4 regions of the Citricoccus parietis genome follow, and region 3 is predicted to be linked to each of the others. Evidence: riboswitches for the same ligand, from Rfam matches in the RefSeq annotation. Region 3 holds a riboswitch; each other region holds the start of a gene.
The links. A riboswitch is a leader RNA that binds a small molecule or an ion and turns the genes downstream of it on or off. The one in region 3 is predicted to bind S-adenosylmethionine.
Positions count from the first base shown of each region.

Region 1 (5,007 bases), on a different contig from region 3:
TGGCGCCCGGCCGGGAGCGCCAGCGCGGGGTCACCGCGATCATCGCGGCCGGGCTGATCGTGGTGGCCGCTGCGGCATTGTGGCCCTGGCTGGTGCAGTTCGGGCTGGTGGGCCTGGCCATGCTCGCGGCCATGATCACGGTCTTCGTGGCGGTGGTCCTGCTGACCGAGGGCACACCGGCGCCCGACGCCGGCCCGGACCCCGTGGATGAGGCCGTCCCGTCCCGCTCAGAGCCGGCTTCCTGACCGGCGGAATCCTCGCCTACCGTGGTCATCACCACCGCACGCCAGGAGGACCCCGTGAACGACCTGATCCCGACTGAGCCCGTTGGCGCTCCGGTCACCGACACGCCCACCAACACCGTCACGGACCCTGCCGCCGTGGCGCGGGTGCATGAGCGCCTGCTGGTCCCGAACTTCCCGCCCCGTGAATTGGTCTCGGTGGAGGAGCTGCTCGAGGACGTCGCCCGGGGCTCGGCCACGGTGCGCGTGGTCGGCGAGGCGTCGGACCCCGTGGCCGTGGCCATCATCGCGACCTTCGCCGACTCCCCGGCCGTGCTGCTGAGCTATGTGGCCATTCGTGCCGACCAGCGCGGGCGGGGCGTGGGCACGGCGCTGCTGTCCGGGCTGCTGGCCGGCATCACCGCGGACGCGGAGGTCTCGGTGGTGCTCGCCGAGGTGGAGCACCCCGACCATCATCAGGCCCACCCCGTGCACGGGGACCCGGCGGCACGGCTGCGGTTCTATGCCCGGCTCGGTGGACAGATCCTGGACGTGCCCTACTTCCAGCCGCCGGTCGACGAGACGCAGGACGCCGTCTACGGCATGCTCCTGCTGGTCCTGGCCGCGCCGGAGCGCTTCGTCCGCGGGCAGCGGCTGCTGCCGGAGGCGGGACTGGCCGCAGCCCTGAAGGAGTTCATGGCTGGGACCGATCCGGAGCGGTATCCCGTCGGCTCCGTGCTGGAGGCCGCTGGCCATCCAGAGGGCGTCCGGATGCTGACCGTCGAGGAGCTGGGCCGCGCCCCGGTGGCCCACCGCCCGTGAGCCGACCGCAGGACCTCTGCCGGTGTCCCTGACCCTGGCCCCGCACCGCCGCGGGGCTACTGCATCCGGGTGGACTCCGCGTCGATGAAATGCTGCGCCCGCTGGAGGGTGTGCGAGGAGTAGGTGCCGCCGGCCCGCGCGTCGAGCAGGACGGACTGTTCCACGTCCACGAGCTGGCGGCGCAATTCGCGGTGCTGCTGGGCGTGACCGTCCGGATCGTCGTCATTGACCATGGCGGCCAACGCCTCCGTGGCGGCCAGGCCCCGGCTCCGGGTCCGCTCCAGCACCTCGGGGGCGAAGGGTCTGCCGTTCTCCCGCCGCAGTGCCTGGTTGTCCAGGAAGGCCTCGCGGGCGGCGATGATCTCCTCGGCCAGGCGGGTGACCTCGCGGCCCTCGGCCTCCTCGTTGGTGCCCTTGATGCCGAGGACGCGGATCAGCAGGGGCAGCGTGCCGCCCTGGACCACCAGGGTGATGATGGCGACGGTGAAGGCGATCAGGATCAGCTCGGCCCGGTAGGGGATGTCCGAGGGCAGCGACTGGGCCGCCGCCAGGGTGACGGCCCCGCGCATCCCGGACCAGGCCAGCACGGCACCACCGCGCCACCCGAGGCTGTGGGTGGCTTGGAACTGTGCGTCCGCACGCCACCGCTGCAGCCGCGCCGCGCGGCGTGGATTGGCGTCCTGATCGCCCTCGGCGACGGCTTCCAGGGCCGCGTCCAGCTGCTCGGCAACGCCGGGGATCCGGCGCTGACGGGCCCGGAGGCGGGCGATCAGCGGGACCACGAACAGGATGCGGACCACGAAGAGCATCACGGTGCAGGCGGCCGCGAGGGCGACGGCCATCCACAGTCCCCGGTCGGAGGACTCGGCGTCCGCGACGATGGAGGTGATCTCGAAGCCCATCAGCAGGAACACGCCGTTCTCCAGCAGCAACTGGATGGTCCGCCAGTTGGTGCGGTCGGTGATGCGGTCCACGGCACTGAAGCGTTTGGGCGCCTGATGCCCGGTGATCAGCCCGGCCGCCACCACGGCGATGACGCCCGAGGCGTGCAGGTTCTCCGCCGGCATGTAGGCCAGGAACGGCACGGTCAGCGAGATCGCGGTGGTGAGCACGGGCTGCTGGCGGATCCGGGACCGGGCCCACACCGTGAGGGCACCCACCAGCAGCCCGACCGCCACCCCCGCGATGACCGCGTAGACGAAGTCGCCGATGGCGCCCCAGAACGTGATGCTGCCGGCGGTGGCGGCAATGGCGGTGCGGAGCATGACGAGTGCCGTGGCGTCATTGACTAGCCCCTCCCCCTCGAGGATCATCACCAGCCTCGGCGGCAGCCCCAGCTTCTTGCCGATGGACGTGGCGGCCACGGCGTCCGGCGGGCTGATCACGGCCCCCAGTGCCACCGCGGCGGCGAAGCCGATGTCCGGCAGCACCCACCAGATCAACCACCCGGTGGCGAAGGCGGAGGCGATCACTAGCAGGACGGACAGGGCGCTGATCGTCTCAAGGTCCCGGCGGAAATCCGTGATGGGGACGTTGACTGCGGCCGAGTAGAGGATCGGCGGCAGCGCGATCATGAGGATCCACTCCGGCTCCAGCAGGATCCTGGGCGCGCCGGGGATCAGGCTGCAGGCGATGCCGACGATGACCAGCAGGATGGGTGCGGCCACGCCCAGCTTCGGCGCGAAGAGTGACACGAGGACGATGATCAGGATGCCGGCCACGGCCAGCAGTGCGAATTCTTCCAAGGGGCCTCCCCGTTCCGGTGGCTGGCGTCACCACTGCCCGTCCAGACTAATCCCGGCGCCGTAGCACGGCTTCACCGGTTTGGCCCGGGCCTGGGCCCCGGACGTACAGTGGAATCGACCATCCCGAGCGGCCGAGAGATCTGGCTCTGTGACGCCGCAGCAACCCGTGGTCGACGCCGGCCCCTTTCCGGGCACGGCATCGGCCACCAGGTGCTACCGCCAGATTCGATGGAAAGAAGGTTCTGTCTTGTCTGTTGCCCCGAACACCACCACCGCCGAAACTGGCGCCCTCCCCGCTCCGCTGCCGGGCCCCCTGCCGGACTCTCTCCTGAACTCCGCCGACACCACCGCCCACCCCGGCCGCCCCGCGAACCTGCTCCACGGCGGTCTCGGCGACGGCCACCCGGTGGACGAGGCTGACCGCCTGGCCTTCTGGGATCAGGCCGCGCGCCGCCTCGACTGGCAGACGCCGTGGCACACCACCCACTCGTGGACGGCCCCGGACCCGGAGGCCGAACGCGGCCCGGAGATCCGCTGGTTCGAGGGCGGCACCCTCAACGTCGCGGTGAACTGCGTGGACCGGCACGTGGACGCCGGCCGCGGGGACAAGGTGGCGCTGTACTTCGAGGGGGAGCCCGGCGACCGCCGCGCCGTGACCTACGCGCAGTTGCAGAAGGAGGTCAGCCAGGCCGCGAATGCGCTGACCGAGCTGGGCATCGGGAAGGGCGACCGCGTGGTCGTCTACCTGCCCGTGCTGGTGGAGACCATCGTCATCACCCTGGCCTGCGCCCGGATCGGTGCCGTGCACTCGCTCGTGTTCGGCGGCTTCTCCGCCGAGGCCCTGAAGTTCCGCGTGGAGGACACCGGCGCCAAGCTCCTGGTGACCTCCGAGGGCCAGTTCCGCCGTGGGAAGGCCGTCCCGGTCAAGGCGAACGCGGACGAGGCCGTCTCCGGCGAGAACAACATCGAGCATGTGCTGGTGCTCAACCGCACCGGGCATGTGGACGTGGACTGGGTCGAGGGCCGGGACGTCTGGTGGCACGAGATCGTGGACCGCCAGCCCGTCACGCACGCCCCCGAAGCCTTCGACGCCGAGACCGAGCTGTTCATCATGTACACCTCCGGCACCACGGGCCAGCCCAAGGGACTCGTGCACACCTCCGGCGGGTACCTGACACAGGCAAGCTGGTCCTACGACTACCTGTTCTCGAACCCGGATGTCACCGCGCGGGACCAGGACGTCCACTGGTGCACGGCGGACCTGGCCTGGGTCACCGCCCACACCTACGAGATCTACGGGCCGCTCTCCAACGGCGTCACGCAGGTCATCTACGAGGGGGTGCCCAACGCCCCGCACCCGGGCCGCCACTTCGAGGTCATCGAGCGCTACGGCGTCACCAGCTACTACACCGCACCCACCCTGGTCCGCTCCCTCATGGGCTGGTTCCCCGAGGGCATCCCCACGGACTATGACCTCTCCTCCATCCGTCTCGTCGGCACCGTCGGCGAGGCCGTGAATCCGGAGGCCTGGACCTGGGCACGCACGCAGATCGGCCGGGACCGGCTGTCCACCTTGGACGGTGAGGCACAGGCCGAAACCGGCGACGCCGGCGCACAGGTCCCGCGCGATGGTTCCGTGGGCGTGCCCATGGTGGACACCTGGTGGCAATCCGAGACCGGGGCGACCATCCTCTCCCCGCGGCAGGACGACGAGCGGTTCAAGCCCGGTTGCGGTTCCCGTCCGTTGCCGGGCGTGGACGTGGCCGTGGTGGACGACTCCGGCGCGCCCGTGGCCGCCGGCCTGCAGGGCAAGGCCGTGATCACCCGCACCGGACCGGCCATGGCCCGCACCGTCTGGGGCAATTCGCGGCGCTACTACTCCTCCTATTGGAAGGACTACGCCGAGCAGGGCTGGTTCCTGGCCGGGGACGGCGCGAAGTATGACGAGGACGGGGACATCTGGATCCTGGGCCGGATCGACGACGTCATCAACATCTCCGGCCACCGTCTGTCCACCATAGAGATCGAGTCGGCCCTGGTCTCCCACCCCGGCGTGGTGGAGGCCGGCGTCTGCCCCGTGCCGGACGCCAAGACCGGCCACGCTGCCGTCGCCTTCGTGGTGGCCCGGGCGGGCGTAGGCGAGGAATCCGCCGAGGCCTTGCGCCAGCACGTGGGCACCGTGATCGGCCCGGTGGCCAAGCCGCGGGACGTTGTCTTCG
Region 1 is NZ_JBHLWH010000039.1:172,541-177,547, reverse strand. Features, by position in the region: gene ACFFIO_RS13875 (sodium:solute symporter family protein) at 1-245, shown strand, start outside; gene ACFFIO_RS13870 (GNAT family N-acetyltransferase) at 267-1,043, shown strand; gene ACFFIO_RS13865 (cation:proton antiporter) at 1,100-2,788, opposite strand; SAM riboswitch class I at 2,904-3,023, shown strand; gene ACFFIO_RS13860 (AMP-binding protein) at 3,036-5,007, shown strand, end outside.
Region 1: it holds a riboswitch for S-adenosylmethionine, as region 3 does, so the genes downstream of both, ACFFIO_RS13860 (AMP-binding protein) here and ACFFIO_RS10315 (O-acetylhomoserine aminocarboxypropyltransferase/cysteine synthase family protein) in region 3, are expected to answer to the same signal.

Region 2 (5,007 bases), on a different contig from region 3:
CACTGCGCGTTCGGCACGGAGCCGATGCGGTAGGAACGGGCTGGCGGGGTGGCGTTGACCTCCCAGTCCCCGATGAGGCGGGACCGGTAGATCAGGGGGTTGTGGTTGGCCAGCACGCGGGCGTTGCGCCAATGCCGGTCCAGCCGCTTCGACTGGCTCAGGGCCGAGGCGCCGCCCACCTCGAACAGGTGGGTGGCCGCGGCCAGGACGTTCTTCGCGATGACCTGCTGGGCCTGGTAGACGCGGATGTAGAGGGCGTTGACGTCCTCCTCCGGCAGGGCCTCACCGGAGGCCTCCCGTTCGAGGATGCCGCCCAGCGCGGAGACCACGGAGTCGAAGGCGGCCCGCGCGGCGAACGCGGCGGAGGAGAGCTCACCGACCACCTGCAGCACCTGGGCGTCGTCCCGCGGCAGGTCCGCGGTCCCATGGCTGAAGGACCGACGCCGGCCGCGGACGTACTCGCTGACGTCCCGCACGATGGCCTCGGCGATGCCGGTCAACGCCGCGAGGTGCAGGAACTGCCAGCTGGCCTGGCCGGTGGCAACACGGGTGCCGTCATCCAGGCCGCCGGCGTAGACCTCCTCGGCCTCGACCGGCGTGTTCTCGAACACCGTGGTGCCGGAGGCGGTGAGTTGCTGGCCGAAGCCGTCCCAGTCGTCCAGCCTCGTGATCCCGGGGGCGTTCACGGACACCGTGGCGGCGATCTCCTCACCGTGGGCGTCCACGGCCGCCACGATGATCCAGTCGGCGTAGAGCGTGCCGGTGGAGTAGTACTTGGTGCCGTTGAGCCGCCAGGTGCCCTCGGAGTCTTGGGCCAGCGTGGTGGTCCCCTCCCCCACGGCGTTGTTGATCTCCGTGACGGCGTTGCCGACCACGGCCCCGTCCCCGAGGCGGCGCAGCCACCGGTCCCGGAACACCGGATCCGGGTGCCCCAGCACGTTCTCCTGGTTGATCAGGTGCGCACGCAGGGCCTGGACCAGGTTCGAGTCCGCCGCCGCCAGCTCCACGATCAGCCGTGCCTGCTCCGCGAAGGAGAGTCCGGCACCGCCGTACTCCACCGGCACCCGCAGAGAGGTGAACCCCGCCGCGGCCAGCCGCCGGACGGCGTCGCGGTCGATGATGTGCTCGGCCTCCCGTTCGGCGGCACTGTCCGCGATGGCGGCGAACACCGGAGCCATCCGCTCCCGGACGGCACGGTAGGCCTGACCGGACGATTCAGTCCCGGTGGAGGCGGCGGTGGAGAGCGCGGTGGCGCGCTCGGTGGTGGTGGTCATCATGCTCCTTCGGTGGTGGATGGGGTGGCGGCCTCCGCGGCGGCGGAGTTGCGGGCCGTGGAATGGAACGGCGGGATGGCGCCGTTGATCCGGTAGTCGCCCACGGCCTGGGTGCGGTAGATCAGCGGGGTGTGGCTGGCGATCGTCCGGGCGTTGAGCCAGTGCTGGTGCAGCTGCCGGCTGGCATCCGTGGCCGAGGCCCCGCCGGACTCGAAGATCTGGTTGGTGGCCTCCAGGATCAGATCGGACACCACGAGCGACGCCTCGGACAGCGCGATGTTGGCCCGGGCATGCGCCTGGACCACCACCGGGTCCTCCAGGTCGGTATGGCCCCGGACCTGGAGGAACGACTCCTCCACCACGGCCGCGGCGCCCCGCACGATGTGCCGGGCCGAGCCCACCTTGGCGGACACGGCACCGATGACCTGGTGCACCAGCGGGTCCTCCGCCGGCGTCTCCGCCGTCGCGTGGTCATAGGTGCGACGCCGGCCGCGGACGAACGCGGTGATCTCGGCCAGCGCGGTGCTGCCGATCCCCGCCTGGGTGGCCGCCAGCACGATCCACAGGACGGTGTAGGCCAGCACGCCCGTGGGGACGTTGAACTCCTGCGTCCGCTGGGCCCGCACGGGAACGTGGTCCAGGGTGGTGGTGCCGGAGGCGGTGAGCCGCTGGCCGAAGCCGTTCCAGTCGTCGATGCGCTGCACGCCGGGATCACGGGCGTCGATGATCGCGAAGACCGGGCCGTCCTCCTCGAGCCCGGGCCGGACCGCGGAGACCAGCAGGTAATCGGCGAAGATCGCCCCGGTGGAGTAGAACTTGTCACCCGTCAGGCGGGCCACCTCCGTGGTGCCCGTGGCGGCGGCCGACTGCACGGTGTCCAGGTCGGCGTCGATCCAGTGCACCGGGCGCCGGCCCGCGGACGGCGGCAGCTCCACCAGGGCGTTGCCGAAGATCCTCCCGGCCGCCACCCCGGCCAGCCACCACTCGGAGACCGCGCCCTGGGACTCGTTCTCGTGCTGCTCGGTGAACATGAAGTGCCCGTGCAGCGCCTGGGGCAGGTTGGAGTCGGCGGCGGCGAGATCCACCAGCAGATCGGCCAGTTGCGGCAGGCTCGCCCCGATGCCCCCGTGGTCGCGGCCGAGCCGCACCCGGGTGAACCCCGCGCCGCGGAGATGTTCAATGGCAGCGAACGCCAGCTCGTGATCCTGCTCGCGCTGTGCCGATCCCGCCGCGATGGCCGCAAAGACCGGCGCAAAGTGCGCGCTGAGCTGGGCGTCCGTCGGTCCCGAGGGGCCGATGGCTGCCCGCAGCTCCTCGAAGGTGGGCAGTCTGGTCAGCGCGGAGCGGTGTTCGAGGTGGGTGGTGTCCGTCATGGGTGTCCCCATCAGCCATGGCACACCGGAATGGCGTTGGCCCGGAACACGGCGTCATCGGGGCCCTGCGGCCGGGACACGCATTCACGGTGGTGCCGTACTTGCCCCGCGGTGGTCCCCGGAGGCCGAATCATCACCTGGAGCACCCCACTACGGTGAGAGGGTTGCCGTCCGGCCAGCCAGGGCTTAGCACCGGATCTCGTGATTCTGTTCTCGACCCTAGGCAGTCAGCTCGTGGCCGCCAAGCCTCGGGTCATGTTCAGCGGCCTGACGTCATCTGCGACCGGTTCCGTGCCGATGTGCCGCACCGATGGCTGCAGGCCGCCCCAGATGACGGTCTGTGACGGCCGGTGACGGACGGGACATTCCGGTCACCAGCGGTAGTCCAGGAACTTGCCGTCCAAGGTGATGACCACGCGGTCGCCATCCGGATCGGCACGGCGGTCGAGGTTGACCTTGAAATTGATGGCGCTCATGATGCCGTCCCCGAACTCCTCGTGGATCAACGCCTTCAGCGCCGGCCCGTAGACCGACATGGCCTCCATCAGCCGGTAGATCGTGGGATCGTTCATCACGGCCGGGTCGCTGCCCCTGTTCGGCTGCTGCTGCAGGCTCTCGGCCACGTCGTCGCCCAGACCGAGCATCTCGACGACGACGCCGGCCTGGGCTGCGGTCATCGGGTGCTGTCCCAGCAGCGCGGCCGTGGTCCACACCGGGGCGGCGCCGAGGGCGCCGGCGAGGTCCGCCCAGGTGAGGCCGGCACGGATGCGGGCCGCGTCGACGAGATCGGCAGCGTGCGCCTTGGGCATGATCGGGTCCATGGTCAGCGGCTCACGACGTGGTCGGACAGGGTCGGCAGCTTCGGCTGACGCTTAGCCCCCGTGCGGTAGTGGGTGGCGTAGAGGGTCAGGCCCACGAAGGAGAGGCCACCCACGAGGTTGCCGAGCACGGTGGGGATCTCGTTCCAGACGAGGTAGTCCATGATGGAGAACTCACCGCCCAGCATGAGTCCGGCCGGGAAGAGGAACATGTTGACGATGGAGTGCTCGAATCCCATGTAGAAGAAGAGCATGACCGGCATCCACATGATCAGTGCCTTGCCCACGACGTCCTTGGCCAGGAAGGCGGCGACCACACCGGTCGAGACCATCCAGTTGCAGAGCACGCCACGGATGAAGAGGGTCAGCATGCCGCCCGCTCCGTATTCGGCGTACCCCACCGTCCTCCCCTCGCCGATCGAGCCGATCTGCTGGGCCACCTCGTTCGGCGGGGTCTGGAAGCCGTAGGTCATGGTCACCACCATCATGATGGCCACGAGGAATGCTCCGGCGAAGTTGCCGACGAAGACCAGGCCCCAGTTGCGCAGCAGACCGCCGATGGTCACGCCGGGCCTCTTGTCGATCCACGCCAGCGGGACCAGGGTGAAGACACCGGTGAGCAGGTCGAATCCGAGCAGGTAGATCAGGATGAAGCCGACCGGGAACAGCAACGCACCCACGAGTGCGTTGCCGGTCTGCACGGTGACGGTGATGGCGAACGCGGCGGCGAGGGCCAGGATGGCACCGGCCATGAACGAGCGGATCAGGGTGTCCCGGGTGGACATGAAGACCTTGGACTCACCAGCGTCCACCATGTGCTTCACGAAGTCTGGCGGGCTGACATAGGACATGTGACATCACTCCAAGGGCGAGGGGCCGGGCATACCCCCAACCTAGGAAGAGTGCGTTTCTGCGGTGTTTCCGTCCCTGCACGGGGCCGCGAAATCTCCCTCACTCCCCCGGCGGGATGCGGTGAGATGCCCCTGCGCTCAATCCCGGCGAGGAAGCTCCCTGACCAGCTTCACCGCTGCGGTGAGCCGGTAGCTCGTCTCGAGCCACTCGGCGATCTCATCCCATCCTTCGTCCTGGGCCGGATCGAGTCCGTCCAGGTCGATGCCGAACCAGCCCGCGGGCCCCAGATAGGCCGGGCGGAAGGCCCGTGGATCCTGCTCCAGGAACGAGACGTCGGCCTCCTCGGGTCTGATCACCACCGCCTGCGGGTGCTGGACGTAGGCGTCCCCGGCGGCGGTCGAACCGGATCGTTCCTGGGCGCTGCCCGTGTCCTTGACCGAGGCCCCGTAGTAGGCGAAGACCTTCTGGGTGAAGAACGCCGGCCTCCCGTGGGAGACCTTCATGTCCGCCGCCGGGAGGGCCAAGGCCAAGGCGCGGACGCGCTGGAAGTGGCGGTCGCCGTCGTCGTACATCTGCGGGTGGGCCATCGGCCCAGTTTCCCCGGTGATCGAGGCCGCGTGAAGTCTCGGCCCCCTAGGCCCCGGGAACCGCGGCGTAGGCCGGCTCGGCCTTCTTGACCCGGCCGATGAC
Region 2 is NZ_JBHLWH010000013.1:125,896-130,902, forward strand. Features, by position in the region: gene ACFFIO_RS04570 (acyl-CoA dehydrogenase family protein) at 1-1,277, opposite strand, end outside; gene ACFFIO_RS04575 (acyl-CoA dehydrogenase family protein) at 1,274-2,647, opposite strand; SAM riboswitch class IV at 2,740-2,854, opposite strand; gene cynS (cyanase) at 3,019-3,468, opposite strand; gene ACFFIO_RS04585 (formate/nitrite transporter family protein) at 3,471-4,316, opposite strand; gene ACFFIO_RS04590 (MmcQ/YjbR family DNA-binding protein) at 4,455-4,904, opposite strand; gene ACFFIO_RS04595 (queuosine precursor transporter) at 4,951-5,007, opposite strand, start outside.
Region 2: it holds a riboswitch for S-adenosylmethionine, as region 3 does, so the genes downstream of both, ACFFIO_RS04575 (acyl-CoA dehydrogenase family protein) here and ACFFIO_RS10315 (O-acetylhomoserine aminocarboxypropyltransferase/cysteine synthase family protein) in region 3, are expected to answer to the same signal.

Region 3 (5,007 bases):
CCATCCCAGCCACACCCGTCCCCGGAGGGCCTCGTCGGCGTCCCGGGCGATGGCCTCCAGCTTCTCCTCGCCGTGCCACAGGGCCAGGTAGGCCGGGTTCAGTGCCGGGTCCCACACGGCGGCCAGGTCCCAGTCCAGGATCCCGGTCAGGTGCCACCGCTCTCCGGCATCTCCGTCACGTCCGACCCCTTCGACGGCAGAACGCTGCCATCGCATGTTGTGCCCGGCCAGGTCCCCGTGGACCAGTGTCGGCGTCACCACCGGATCCTCCGTCCACGCGGTGTGCGTGGTGGTCAGGGTGGCGACAGTCTCGGCCCAGCGGTCCGCTGAGGCCGCGCCTCCGGGGGCTTCCGGTGATCCGTCGGTCCAGACGCCGGGCCCGTGCGACGCCGCCAGGATCGACGGCACCGACTGCACTGCAGCGACCTTCTCCGCGGTCCAGGGGCCACGGTAGGCGAACGGCGGGCCGAGGTGGGGTGCCAGGGGAGCGGTGTCGATCCCCGCCAGCGTCCGGCACAGCTCGCGCAGCACCGGCACCTCGCCGGCGTGCGGTGGGTGCGCCTCGCCCGGGAGGTACTCCTGCACCACGGCGGCCATCCCCGCCGGCAGTCCGTCCGCCTCCCCGACCACCTCGGTCAGCGGCACGGGCACGGCGAAGGGGAGCGCCGCCGTCGTGCTGAGGATCTGCAGGGTGGCCATGCGGTCGCTGAGGTGTGCCGCGGCCTCGTGGGTGCGGGTCATCCGCACGGCGCCCACTCCGGGCAGCACGAGCACCCGGTGGAACTGTCCGCCCTCGTCGATCACGCCGGCAGGCCAGTCCGCCTCGGACAGCCGGCGAGCGAGTCCGTCGTCAGCGGCGAGGGCAGAGGCCAAGGGTCGGGCGGCCGCGGCGCAGGCGGCGGCGACGTCGTCAGGAGTCGGTGCGGAGGCCATGGATCCACGGTAGCGCGGCGGCCGGCTCTGACCGTGGCGGGACGAGGGGGTCGGAAGGCCAGGGGTCTCGGGCACTCCTACACTGGGGCGGTGACCACCCCAGCTTCGCCGTCTCCGAACGTCCCGACTCCGCCGACCCGTCCGGCAGTGTCAGAGGGGTTCGACGCCCTGGCGGCGCCCTCCGCCCGGATGGTCCGCTGGGAGATCGCCATCGTGCTGGCGCTGTCCCTGGGGAAGTCGGCGGTCTACGCGATCGTCAACCTCATCGACAAGTGGACGCAGGCGCCCCTGTCCGGGCAGACCACCACCCTGAACCCGGCGCTGGATGATCGGCAGTACTTCGACCTGATGTACCAGCTGCTGGATATCGGTTTCGCCCTGATTCCGGTGCTGTTGGTGCTGCACCTGGTGTGGATCCGGGGGCGCAACCCGTTCCGCACCTTCGGCCTGGACTTCCGCCGGCCGGGCAGGGACGTGGGCCTCGGAATCGGGCTGTTCCTGGCGATCGGCCTCGGGACCCTGGCGGTCTACGCGGCCGGACGGGCCGCCGGCGTCACCACGGCCATCGTCGGCAGCGCGCTGAACGAGTACTGGTGGACCACCCCGGTGCTGCTGTTCTCCGCCCTGCGGCACGGGCTGCTGGAGGAGATCATCGTGGTGGCGTGGCTCTTCGACCGGATCGGCTACCTGCAGCAGCGGCGCGCCGGGCTCGAACCGAGCCGGCCCGGCAGCGAGGGCGGGCTGCGCACCTGGGCGAGCGGCGCCGTCGTTCCCCTGCATCCCGCGGCTGTGCTGGTGGGCTGCGCCGTCCTGCGCGGCGCCTACCACCTCTACCAGGGGGTGGGCCCGGGGGTCGGCAACCTGCTCATGGGGCTGGTGTTCGGCGCGGTCTACCTGAGATACCGGCGGGTGATGCCGCTGGTGATCGCGCACTTCCTCCTGGATGCCGCCGGGTTCGTGGCCTACCCGTTGCTGGCGGCGGCGGGCCTGTTCGGCACCTGACCCCGGCTGCGGCACCTGACCCTGAAGGAACTACAGGGTGATGGTGCCCTTGGGGGTCTCGAAGGTGACCTCGAGGATGCCGGGGGTGCCGGAGGGCGATTCGAAGACCACGTTGAGGTCCTCGACCGTCTCCTCTGAATCGTCCAGGCCCAGCCAGCCGCGCACGCGGTCGCGGGAGCCGGCGATCGTGATGGAGGACAGTTCGGCCTGGGGTGTGTGGGCCTGCGAGGGGTGCAGGTCCTCGGTGCCCTCATCCCAGCGCAAGAGGTACGGGACCTGCGGGTCGGCGATGAGGCCCTTGATGCCGATCTGGCGCCACGTGAGTTCGCGGCCGTCCGGGAACTTGCGGTTGCCGGGCACGGACTGGCGCTCCAGGCGCTCCTCGAACGGGGCGAGGTCGTCCACGGTGACACACCAGCCCATCCAGCCGCCGCCCATCTCGGAGCGGGCGCGCACGGCCTGGCCGAACGGAGCCTTCTCGGAGGAGGGGTGGTCCAGGACCTCGACCACCTCGAGGTACTGGCGGTTGCGCAGCGGGAAGATCGCATTGCGCGTGCCGAAGCGCGGGTGGACACCGCCCTTGACGCGCTCGATGCCGAGCGTTTCGGCGAGGCGGGCCACCGTGGCGGCGAGTCCTTCTTGGGGTCCAACGGCGTACGAGACGTGATCCAGGCGCATCATGCCCATATCGTCGCACTTTCTTCAGTCACGGGCCGGTTAGGTTAACCTCACTTGAAATGTGGTCGAGGTCACAGGCCTCACGGCCGTCCGATGCTGGAGGCCGAAGTTCGTGAGGGCGATGGCCACACGAACCCCACCGTGAGGCGCATTGCGACGCTCCCTGGTGGCCGGGGATGAATCCCCGGAGCCGATCTGGCAGACTTGATGAAGGTCATGAGTGCCAGCATCAAGCCCCGGCTTGCTGGCCGGCAACCCTCCAGCTCGCGGTGGGGTGCCCCGGGTGAGGACCAGGCAGGTGCCAACCGGCACCGGCAAGCGCGGGCCACCACGCCGCGTCGGGTTGCTGGACGATGTCCGTGCCCGCCGGCACCCTGCAGGTGGCCCTGGACTGACAGGAGCCGTCACGTGACTGACACCCCCAATAACACCCCGAACGCCACCCCGAACACCGAGGCCGCCGCCGATCCGGCCCAGTGGGGCTTCGAGACCCGCCAGGTCCATGCCGGTATCCCGGAGGAGAACCCCTACGGCGCCACCGTGCTGCCGATCATCCAGTCGAACTCGTTCGACTTCCCCTCCGCGGAGGTCGCCGCGGACCGCTTCGCGTTGAAGGACCTCGGCCCGATCTACTCCCGCATCGGCAATCCCACGCAGGAGGCCGTGGAGGGCAAGATCGCCGCCCTGGAGGGCGGGGTCGGGGCACTGTTGCTGGCCTCGGGTCAGGCCGCCACCACCTTCTCCATCCTCAACCTCGCCGGTGCGGGGGACCACGTCGTCGTGTCGGCCTCGCTGTACGGCGGCACGCAGAACCTGTTCAAGCACACCCTGGCCAAGATCGGCATCATCACCACCTTCGTGCAGGATCCGGACAGCCCGGAGGCGTGGAAGAACGCCATTCAGGACAACACCAAGGCGCTGTTCGGCGAGACCCTCGGCAACCCCCGCGGGGACGTGCTGGACATCCGCGCCATCGCCGACGTCGCCCACGGGGCCGGGGTGCCGCTGATCGTGGACAACACCCTGGCCACCCCGTACCTGCTGCGTCCGATCGAGCACGGCGCGGACATCGTGGTCCACTCCGCCACCAAGTACCTCGGCGGCCACGCCGCGGCCATGGGCGGTGTGATCGTGGACGGCGGCACCTTCGACTTCGCCGCCCAGCCGGAGCGCTTCCCGGGCTTCAACACCCCGGATGAGAGCTACAACGGGATCGTCTTCGCCCGGGACCTCGGTGTGGACGGCATCCTCGGCGCCAACCTGGCCTTCGTGCTCAAGGCTCGGGTCCAGTTGCTGCGCGACTACGGCAGTGCGATCAGCCCCTTCAACGCCTTCCTCCTCAACCTGGGGCTCGAGACGCTGTCCCTGCGCATGGAGCGCCACGTGGCCAACGCCCGCCAGGTGGCCGAGTACCTGGAGGACCACGTCCTGGCCGAGACGGTCATCTTCCCGGGGCTGGCCTCCAGCCCGTGGCACGAGCGCGCCAAGCAGTACCTGCCCAAGGGCCCGGCCGGCTTCGTCTCCTTCGAGATCGCCGGCGGCCGTGAGGCCGGGGCCCGGTTTGTGGATGCACTGCGGCTGCACCACCACGTGGCCAACATCGGTGACGTCCGCTCGCTCGTCATCCACCCGGCGTCCACCACGCACTCCCAGCTCACCGAGGAGGAGCAGCGTGCCGCCGGCGTGACCCCCGGCCTGGTCCGCCTGTCCGTGGGCGTGGAGAGCATCGAGGACATCCTGGCCGATCTTGACAACGGCTTCGCCGCGGCTGACGTGAGCGCCTAGGTCCGGAGGTATTCGCATGACCACCACCACCCCCCAGCCGACCTCCACGGGCCTCCCCGAGGGCGGCCTGCACACCCAGCGCATCGGCGCCCTGGACTTCGAGACCGGTGGGCACCTGCCGGAGGCGGAGATCGCCTACGAGACCTGGGGCAGGCTCAACGCCGAGAAGTCGAACGCCGTGCTGGTGCTGCATGCCCTGACCGGGTCCACGCACGTGGCGGCCTCCTCCGGTGGTCCGGAGGAGGGCTGGTGGGAGGGCGTCGTCGGCCCCGGCTGCGCCATCGACACCAACACCTGGTTCGTGATCGCCCCGAACATCCTGGGCGGTTGCTACGGGAGTACCGGACCGTCCTCGCTGGACCCGGAGGGCAATCCCTGGGGCTCCCGCTTCCCGTTCACCACCATCCGCGATTCCGTCCACGCCGAGGCGCGGTTGGCGGACGCGCTGGGCATCGTGCGCTTCCAGGCGGTGATCGGCGGCTCCATGGGAGGCGCCCGCGCCCTGGAGTGGGCCGCGACCTACCCCGACCGCGTGGCCGGCATGGCCGTCATCGCCTGCGGCGCGCATTCGACCGCCGAGCAGATCGCCTTCGCTCAGGCGCAGGTGCA
Region 3 is NZ_JBHLWH010000027.1:265,283-270,289, reverse strand. Features, by position in the region: gene ACFFIO_RS10330 (phosphotransferase) at 1-933, opposite strand, end outside; gene ACFFIO_RS10325 (CPBP family intramembrane glutamic endopeptidase) at 1,024-1,935, shown strand; gene ACFFIO_RS10320 (VOC family protein) at 1,966-2,622, opposite strand; SAM riboswitch class IV at 2,826-2,940, shown strand; gene ACFFIO_RS10315 (O-acetylhomoserine aminocarboxypropyltransferase/cysteine synthase family protein) at 3,022-4,398, shown strand; gene metX (homoserine O-acetyltransferase MetX) at 4,415-5,007, shown strand, end outside.

Region 4 (5,007 bases), on a different contig from region 3:
ACCGTCTGCGGCATGACGCTTCCCGAGGACTGGATCGAGCACCGTCGCGAGGACGGTGAGCCTGTCGGTTGGATAGTGCCCGACGGCGGCGGGTTCCGTCCCATGGACTTCCTCGGCCGCCCAGTGGGCGGCGCACCGGTCGAGTGGCTGGAGGCGGAGGAGGCCCTCGACGCGCGGGGGCTCGGCTTCCTCGCGGATCGTCACCGCTTGAAGTTGGCCGATGGGACCGAGCGACCCGTGCGCATCAGCCAAGCTGGCCCCGACGGGATCGTGGTGGTTGCCGACGAGTTCGGGGCCGCCTCCGCCGTGGGTGCCCAGGCCGACGAGTTCCACCTCCGGTTTCCTGCGCCAGAGGAGTTGCTCCTCAACGAGGGCTGAGAACTCCGCAGGCTCCGACACGTCAGCCGGATTCTCGGCGGTCTGACAAGCCATGTCTAGCTGGTCAGCACGCTCTTCCACAGGTAGTCCTCGCCGACGACGGGAATGCCGTAGTCCCGGGCTTTCCTTGCCTTTCCCGAGATGCTGTCAGGATCGGCGGCCACCACCAGTTTCACAGCCTTGGTCACCCCCGGATGGGGAACGTAACCCTGGGCGCGTAGCCTGTCCTCGATGGACGATCGAGGCACGCTCATGTCCCCCGTGAGAACCACTTTGTCACCCGGTCCGAGGAGAGGGGTGGCCATGGCCGGATTCGCGGAAGCCTGGGAATCGCGGGGAGTGCGAGCCTGGTCGACGGCTTCGGCGGGGATGTCCAGCATGGAGGCGACAAGCTGGAGATCAGCGATCTCGAGGTCGGTGAGGACACCATCGCGCCAGGCCGCGTGCACCAGCTCCTCGAAGTACTGACGGTGGAGTTCGCTCGCCTGTCGGCGGCTGATACCGATCTCGTTGGCCGTGGTGATCAACTGCTCTTCCTCATGTGCAGACAGATAGCGGTCCACCAAGGCGCGGTCGACCAGAGCCAGATACTCATCATGTTCGGACGGCCCCGTGAACTCTGGCAGGCGGATGACGATGCGTTCCAGGAAGTGTTCACGATTGCCGTCTGGAGCTCCGCGCAGAACCGGGGCGATGAACGCTGTGGGGGCGGATTCCCCTCGCACCCTGGCAGCCGTCTGCGTGGACGGCGCATTCCAGTCCTCGCGCTCCGGGTCGATCTCCATGTACCGGGACAGCAGGATTGCCGTAGCCTCGGCGTCCCCTGCCGCCGAGTGCGCACCGACAAGATCGATGCTGAAGGAGTCACAGCAATCCCGCAGGGACCGCCCGACTCCGGGGAGATACTCGTGAGACAGCCGCATCGTGCAGAGCCCACTGGGAAGGAAGTGTGTGGGCAGCGGCTTCCCGAGTCGGCCGAATTCGGCGTCAAGGAAGCGGGCGTCGAAGCCGAGGTTATGGGCCACGATGATGGTGCCGGAGAGACGCCACTGCAGCTCATCCGCGATGTCCGCGAAGGTGGGGGCACGCAGGACATCCCGGGCGCGAATGCCGTGGAGCGACTGTTTGCCGAGATCACGTTCTGGATTGACGAGGGTCTCCCACCGGTCGTGGACTTGCCCGTCGCGGTCCATGGTCACTATGGCGATTTCGGCGATCCGATCATGTCCGCCGGGGAACAAGCCAGTGGTTTCGGTGTCGACCACCGCAAACAAGTCAACGCTCATGGTTCTCTTTTCTCCTCAGTGCCCCTCTGCCATGAGATTACTGTGCAGTTTGGCAATTGGAAGGGGCACGTGGCGACAGTGCGCGAGAATGCCGGACCATTCCCTTTCGACTTGTACGGAACAGCGATTGTGTGAAGCGACGTGACGCCAGACACAGCACTGGAGCGCTGATGTCCGTTAACGTGGGCGGGTAACCATCCAGAGCGGCCGAGAGACCTGGCTCGTCGACGCCGCAGCAACCCGTGGGGATTCCCCAGCCGGGTGCTACCGCCAGGACCGATGGAGATCCCACGGCTGAAGCGGTTCCGGTTCCCTGAACGATGCCGCGTCGAATGACCCGGCACGGTCTGGACCCCGCCACGGGAATCCTTCGGTGAGACCGAGAGGACCACCGAATGACCGCGACACCCCGCACCATCGCTGCCGTCCGGCCCGGCGCGAACCTCAGTGACGGCCTGCCCACGGACTATGCCGGTCTCAAGAGGCACTTCCAGCCGCTCTTCGAGGACATCGCGGCGGGGTCCCTGGCCCGGGAGTTGAACCGCGAGCTGCCCTTCGACGCCGTCCGGAGCCTGGACGAGGCCGGGTTCGGGACCCTGCGGGTCCCGGTGGCCCACGGTGGTCCGGAGGTCAGCCTCCAGGACTTCTTCCACCTGCTGATCGACCTGGCCGAGGCCGACTCCAACGTGGCCCACATCTACCGCTCGCACTACGGCTTCCTCGAGGCCCTGCGCTTCCAGCCGCGGGATGTCCAGGACGCCTGGTACCCGCTGGTCCTGGCGGGCGCCACGGTCGGCAACGCCTCCACGGAGAAGGGCGGCAACGCGCTGGGCGGTCTGAACACCACGCTGACCCCGACCGCCGGCGGCATGGAGCTCAACGGACAGAAGTTCTACGCCACCGCCTCCATCTTCTCCGACTACACGCGCGTCTCGGCCGCCCGTGCCGCCGCCGACGGCGGGCTGCTCGACGGCCGTCAGTTCGCCGTGGTGGCCACCGACGCCGAGGGAGTGGTTCTGGAGGATGACTGGGACGGCTTCGGGCAGAAGCTCACCGGCACCGGAACCGCGACCTTCACGAAGGTCACGGTCCCCGCCCATGGGGTGCTCGACCGGGTACCGGGGTCTGCCGAGGCCGTTCATGAGGCCGCCTTCTTCCAGCTCGTGCTGCTGGCGGTCCTGGCCGGGATCGCCCGCGCCTCCCGGCGGGATGCCGTGGCGACCATCGCCTCCCGCAAGCGCACCTTCAACACCGGGTCCGGCCTTCCGTTCCGCGAGGATCCGCTGATCCAGGAGGCCGCCGGCCGCATCGCCGGGAAGGCCTTCACCGCCGAGGCCACGGTGCTCCACGCCGCCCGCGCCCTGGATGACGGCATCGCCGCCGCCCAGGCTGTCGGAGCCGACCGTCCGGACTTCACCGGAGACGTCCCCGCCGAGCTCTACGGTTCCGAGCTGGCCATCGAACACGCCACCATCACGGTGCCCGAACTGGGCATCGGAGCCGCCCAGGACCTGTTCCTCACCGTGGGTGCCTCCGCCACCTCCACGAAGAAGGCCCTGGACCGCCACTGGCGCAACGCTCAGACCGTGGCCACGCACAACCCCATCGCCTTCCGGGCCCGGTCCCTGGGGGACTACTGGATCAACGGGACCCTGCCCGAGGGCCTCAACGCGATCGGTGATGCAAAGGGAGGCCAGGGCTGATGGGCGCCACGAACATCCTCTCCGGCAAGAAGCGGGTCCTGGCCTCCGCCTTCGCCGGCACCACCATCGAGTGGTACGACTTCTACCTCTACGGCACGGCCGCGGCGCTGATCTTCAACGTCCAGTTCTTCCCGATGGCCACCGAACTCGGCGGGATCGTCGCCTCCTTCGCCACCCTTGCCGTCGGGGTGATCGCCCGGCCGCTGGGCGGGATCATCGCCGGCCACCTGGGGGACCGGATCGGCCGCAAGGCGCTGCTGGTGGCGTCCCTGGTGCTGATGGGGGTGGCCTCCACCCTGATCGGGCTGATGCCCACCTTCGAGGTCATCGGCTGGTGGGCCGTCGTCGGGCTGGTGGTCCTGCGGATCCTCCAGGGCCTGTCCGCCGGGGCCGAATGGGGCGGTTCGGCGCTGCTGAGCGTGGAGCACGCGCCGGCACGGCACCGCGGCTTCTTCGGGTCCTTCACCCAGATCGGCTCCTCCGCCGGCATGCTGCTGGCCACCGGCGCGTTCTTCATCATGCAGAACATCATGAGCGCCGAGCAGTTCGCCGCCTTCGGCTGGCGCATCCCGTTCCTACTCTCCGCCCTGCTGGTGGCCGTGGGCCTGTGGATCCGGCTCGGCGTGGCCGATGCCCCGGAGTTCCTGGAGCACCGGGCCTCGGGCAACGTGTCCAAGGCGCCCCTCAAGGAGCTGCTGGTCCACCACCGGCGGCCGCTGCTGGTCACCATCGGCCTGCGGCTGGCCCAGAACGCCATCTACTACCTCGTCACGGTGTACATGCTGACCTACCTGAGGGACGTGCGCGGGGACAGTGCCTCAGGCGTGACCGCGGTGATGGTGGCCTCGGCCATCGGCCTGTTCTCCACGCCGTTCTGGGGCTGGCTGTCCGACCGGATCGGGCGCCGGCTCCTGTCCGCGGCCGCCTATGCCGCCATCGGGGTCTTCGGCTGGGTCCTCTTTGCCTTCCTCGACGCCGGCCCCCTTGCCTTCCTGCCCCTCGTGGTGATCCTGGGCATCAACCTCATCCATGACGCGATCTACGGGCCGCAGGCGGCCTGGTTCGCCGAGCAGTTTCCCGTCCACGTCCGGTACTCGGGCGTGAGCCTGGGCTATCAGGTCGGCACCGTCCTGGGCGGCGGGCTGATGCCGATGATCGCCGCCCTGCTGTTCGCCGCCGGCGGGGAGGCCCCGTGGCTGATCGCCGGCTACCTGACGGTGCTGTCCGTCATCTCCGTCGCCGCGGCGCTCGCGGCGAAGGACCCGGCCAGCCAGCAACGCGGCACGGAGCTCACGGACCTGCACGCCGTCCCGGTGGTGGGCGATCCCGCGCTGTCCCCCGAACACCAGGCCACAGCCGGCGCCACAGCAGGCGCCGCGACTGACCCCGATCGCCCCACTGGGAGAACCTCTGAAAGGACGACTGTATGACCCGCCCCCTCCTCCTGAACGCCTTCGACATGATGGTCCCGGTGCACCAGTCCCCGGGCCTGTGGAGGCACCCGGAGTCCGGGGTCTCCGGGTTCGACACCCTGGAGTACTGGACTGGAATGGCCCGCACCCTGGAACGGGGCGGGTTCGCCTCCCTTTTCCTGGCGGACATCCCCGGCGTGTACGACGTCTACCGGGACTCCACCGACG
Region 4 is NZ_JBHLWH010000039.1:157,417-162,423, forward strand. Features, by position in the region: gene ACFFIO_RS13795 (hypothetical protein) at 13-378, shown strand; gene ACFFIO_RS13800 (BRCT domain-containing protein) at 435-1,163, opposite strand; partial or broken gene ACFFIO_RS13805 (3'-5' exonuclease) at 1,236-1,664, opposite strand; SAM riboswitch class I at 1,856-1,950, shown strand; gene ACFFIO_RS13810 (acyl-CoA dehydrogenase family protein) at 2,060-3,367, shown strand; gene ACFFIO_RS13815 (MFS transporter) at 3,367-4,797, shown strand; gene ACFFIO_RS13820 (LLM class flavin-dependent oxidoreductase) at 4,794-5,007, shown strand, end outside.
Region 4: it holds a riboswitch for S-adenosylmethionine, as region 3 does, so the genes downstream of both, ACFFIO_RS13810 (acyl-CoA dehydrogenase family protein) here and ACFFIO_RS10315 (O-acetylhomoserine aminocarboxypropyltransferase/cysteine synthase family protein) in region 3, are expected to answer to the same signal.